DNA from 2 places in the Leisingera sp. S2M4 genome. Region 2 is predicted to be linked to the other one. Evidence: riboswitches for the same ligand, from Rfam matches in the RefSeq annotation. Region 2 holds a riboswitch; the other holds the start of a gene.
The links. A riboswitch is a leader RNA that binds a small molecule or an ion and turns the genes downstream of it on or off. The one in region 2 is predicted to bind cobalamin.
Positions count from the first base shown of each region.

Region 1 (2,195 bases), on a different replicon from region 2:
GCGAGGACTTCGGCGCAACGATCACCGCGCGGGAGCTCGACTGGGCGATTGCCCGCGAATGGGTGCGCGCAGGTGACGATTTCCTGTGGCGGCGCACCAAGCTGGGCCTGCGGCTGGATGAGGCCCAGCGCGCGGCGGTGGATACCTACATCCAAGGCAAGGCAGCCCAGCTCGCCGCATAAAAGTGTTTTGCCCGGCGGCACCGCCGGGCTGCCCCCCGGCAGGCGCACTCGCGCCTACCAAGGCAGGCTACGCCCTCAGCTTAAAACTCGACGCCCTTCTGCGCCTTCACCCCGGCGCGGAACGGGTGCTTGATCTGGCCCATCTCGGTCACCAGATCGGCGATCTCGATCAGCTCTTCCTTGGCGTTGCGCCCCGTCAGCACCACATGGGTCATCGGCGGCTTCTTCTCCACCAGGAACTCCAGCACCTCTTCCAGGTCCAGATACTCATAGCGCAACGCGATGTTGATCTCGTCCAGCAGCACCATGGTGTTGCGCTCGTCGAGGATCATCTCCTTGGCCTTCTCCCAGCCCTTTTGCGCGGCGGCGATGTCGCGGGCCTTGTCCTGGGTCTCCCAGGTGAAGCCCTCGCCCATCGCGTAGAACTGGCAGAGATCGCTGAAGTTCTCCTCGATCAGCGTGCGCTCGCCGGTCTGCCAGGCGCCCTTGATGAACTGCACCACGGCACAGGGCATCTTGTGGGCGATGCAGCGCATGATCATGCCAAAGCCGGACGAGGACTTGCCCTTGCCCGGCCCGGTGTGGACAATGATCAGCCCCTTCTCGCCGTCCTTGGTTTTCATCATCCGGTCGCGCGCGGCCTTTTTCTTGGCCATCTTGGACGCGTGACGGGCGGCTTCTTCTTCTGAAATGCCGGTTTCAGACTTTTCGCTCATGGGGGCTCTCCAGCTGTTTGGCGCAAGTCTTGACAAAGAAGGGCGCGATAGCGCAAGGGGGTTTCGCTGGTTCCTGCAATTGCAGGCGAAGAGGGAATGTGACAGCGGCCACTGACGGCCCAAGCACAGCCGCCCCCGCGACCGTGACCGGATGAGGCCGCCATGCCACTGGGACAGCCCGGGAAGGCAGGATGGCCGACAGGGCGAACGCCCTGGCATCCGCAAGCCGGGAGACCTGCCAGCGTGTGAGAGATCAACGGGCGGGCGGGGTGTTCCGCGACCGGGTGAGAGGCAGGCAGACCGCCGCCCCTTTTCGGCCATCCCGCATGCCTGCAACGACAGGAGACGTGCCTTTGGCTGACGAACAGGCGCCCACCGCCGCCCCGAAAGACCCGGTCACCCTGACCGTGTGCCTGACCTGCCGCACCGAAGGCGCCGATCCAGAGGCCACCCGTCCCGGCGCCATCCTGCACGCTGCCCTGAAAGAAGCGGGCATGCCCGAGGGCGTCACCCTGCGCGGTGTGAAATGCCTGTCGGCCTGCTCGCGCGGCTGCTCCGTTGCGCTGACCGGCGGCGAGGCGCGTTGGAGCTACATCTACGGCGACATGGACCCGGACGCGCATGTCGCCGAAATCCTCGCAGGCACCGCCGCCTATGCCGCCACCGCCGACGGGCTGGTGCCCTGGCGCGAGCGCCCCACCGTCTTCCGCAAACAATCCGTCGCCCGCATCCCGCCGGCCGCCTTTCCTTCTGAGGAGTAATTCATGAGCGATCTCAACAAGATCCCCGTCACCGTCATCACCGGCTTTCTGGGTGCGGGCAAGACCACGCTGATCCGCCACCTGATGCAGAACCCGCAAGGCAAGCGCCTGGCCGTGGTGGTGAACGAGTTCGGCACCGCCGGGGTCGACGGCGATATCCTGAAATCCTGCGCCGACGACAATTGCCCGGCGGAAAACATCATGGAGCTCGCCAACGGCTGCATCTGCTGCACCGTGGCGGATGACTTCATCCCCACCATCGAACAGTTGATGGCACTGCCGGAAAAACCCGACCACATCGTGATCGAGACGTCCGGCCTGGCGCTGCCCAAGCCGCTCTTGAAGGCCTTCGACTGGCCCGCGATCCGCTCCCGCATCACCGTTGACGGGGTGATTGCGCTGGCCGATGCCGAGGCCGTCGCCAAAGGCCAGTTCGCGCCGGATCTGGACGCCGTTCAGGCCCAGCGCGAGGCGGATGACAGCCTCGACCACGAAACCCCGCTGTCCGAGGTATTCGAGGACCAGATCTCCTGCGC
Region 1 covers NZ_AP040861.1:2,511,764-2,513,958, reverse strand. The annotation lists gene glpD (glycerol-3-phosphate dehydrogenase) at 1-182, shown strand, start outside; gene cobO (cob(I)yrinic acid a,c-diamide adenosyltransferase) at 263-898, opposite strand; cobalamin riboswitch at 949-1,155, shown strand; gene ACZ52D_RS12165 (DUF1636 family protein) at 1,252-1,659, shown strand; gene cobW (cobalamin biosynthesis protein CobW) at 1,663-2,195, shown strand, end outside.
Region 1: another riboswitch for cobalamin. It lies ahead of ACZ52D_RS12165 (DUF1636 family protein); the one in region 2 lies ahead of nrdH (glutaredoxin-like protein NrdH).

Region 2 (2,195 bases):
GATCTCCTCCATCAGCCGCAGCGCCAGCGCCTCGTCGCCGCGCGCCAGCGTCAGCGCCACCATCACCACGCGGTCCTCGTAGCGTTCCAGGTACCGGCCGCCATCGCGGGTCTTCAGCGTGTAAGAGGTGTAATACTTGAAAGCGCCCAGGAAGGTCGGAAAGCGGAATTTATGCGCATAGGCCGCGTCCCAGATCCGGTGCAGGAAGGCGCGGTCATATGGCTCCAGCACCTCAGCCTCGTAGTAGCCTTCCTCAACCAGATACCCCAGTTTTTCATCCAGCGAATGAAAGAACACGGTGTTCTGATTCACATGGGTCAGGAAATACTGCCGCGCCGCCTCCCGGTCGGCCTCGAACTGGATGTTTCCCTCCGCATCATAAAGGTTCAGCATGGCGTTCAGCGCGTGATAGTCGCGCTCGCCGGTTACGCTGGAATCGAGCATTCCGTCCCCCAGAATTTCTGCAGCCCGGCGCGAACGCGGGCGATGTCGGTTTCGGTGCCGGCCAATTCAAAGCGATACAGCACCGGCACATTGCATTTGCGGGCGATCACGTCGCCCGCCAGCGCGAAGGTTTCGCCAAAGTTCCGGTTGCCCGCGCCGATCACACCGCGCAGCAGCGCCCGCAGGGGCGGCTGGTTCAGCAGCCGGATCACCTGCTTGGGCACGGCGCCGCGCCCCTGCCCGTCCGCATAGGTCGGACAGATCAACACGAAGGGCGCGAGGATCTGCGGCAGCGGGTCGCCGTGGCGCAGCGGCAGGCGCGTGGCCGCAAGGCCAAGCCGCGTGGCAAAGCGATGGGTATTGCCGGAGCCGCTGGAGAAATAGACCAGCCCCGCCACGGCGTCAGGCCAGGCGAGCGATCATGTCGGGGCGAAAGCCCGCCCAATGGCTCTCCCCGGCGACCACCACCGGCGCTTGGCGATAGCCCATGTCCTGCACCTTCTGCAGCGCCGCACTGTCCTCGCTGAGGTCGATCACCTCATAGGCCAGCCCGCGCGCATCCAGCGCGCGGGTGGTGGCGGTGCATTGCACGCAGGCCGGTTTGGAATACACGGTGATGGTCATTGGTCTGGTCCCTATCTGCTGTTGCGGACAAGGGGACAGGGTCACGGGCGGCGCTGCAGGGGGCAGGCCGGTCCACGCACCCAGGCCCGCCGCCTGTGGTTCACGTCTCATCAGCCCTGGCAGGTCTCCTGGCTTGCGGCTCCGACGTCTGGCCCGCCTTCCCGGCGCCGGTGCGCCAGTGGCATATGGGGTTTGACTCGCCGCTTACAGTTGCGGGGGCAGCACCGGAATTGCACCGGTTTCCCTCTTAGCCTCTGATGTGAATCACAGGCACCAAAGCCACTCCATATAGGGTTATACCCTAGCCACCCGTCAATATGTTGTTTTCGATATCCACAGGAAAAGCCGCACGGGTCTCAGCCCCGGTGCCACACCAGCGGGGCCGGGTCCTCGCGAAAGGCAAAGCGCAGCAGATGGCTTTCCACCACCTCGCAGGTCTGCGCCAGCTCGGCCGCGGTCGCGGACGTGACGTGAATGCTCAGCCGATCCGCGTCATGGCGCAGCTGCGCCAGACCGCAGACGAATTGCAGCTCCGCCCCCTCCGGGCTCTCGACGACCGGGATCTTGTGACCGAAATGGCGGACGAGGCGCGTATAAAGGCCTGCGGCCTGCGCCGAGTGGAAAACCGCGCGTGTTTGCATTGCTGCTCCTTAGAATTGATAATAGCCAAGATACTGGCAGATATTGATTTTAAACCGTTTCAACACGCCGCGCCCGGCGTTGGTCTGCGTTCTGGGCGTTTGCATTGGTGCCACCTGAAAGGACGCGACCATGACCACCCGCCCCGGCCCCTCGCCGAACGCCGCCTTCTTCGGAGACGACGACGAAGCGATTGCCTACAACCGCGCCTGGTTCAACATCATGCGCGCCCACCGCAAGTTCCACCCGCGGATCGCGCGGGCGCTGAAGAGCCATGGCATCAATGACCCGATCTGGTACGAGATCCTGCTCGAACTGGAGCGCGCCGGTGCCGACGGCCAGCCGATGGCGGCGCTGGAGGACAAGCTGTTCGTGCCGCAATACGCGCTCTCCCGACATGTGGCCCGGATGGAAAAGGACGGGCTGCTGCGGCGCGAATTCATCGCCGACGGGCGGCGCAAGCAGATCCTCTTTCTCACCGACCGCGG
Region 2 covers NZ_AP040863.1:230,372-232,566, reverse strand. The annotation lists gene nrdE (class 1b ribonucleoside-diphosphate reductase subunit alpha) at 1-444, opposite strand, end outside; gene nrdI (class Ib ribonucleoside-diphosphate reductase assembly flavoprotein NrdI) at 426-842, opposite strand; gene nrdH (glutaredoxin-like protein NrdH) at 847-1,068, opposite strand; cobalamin riboswitch at 1,170-1,361, opposite strand; gene ACZ52D_RS19940 (DUF2218 domain-containing protein) at 1,425-1,709, opposite strand; gene ACZ52D_RS19935 (MarR family winged helix-turn-helix transcriptional regulator) at 1,840-2,195, shown strand, end outside.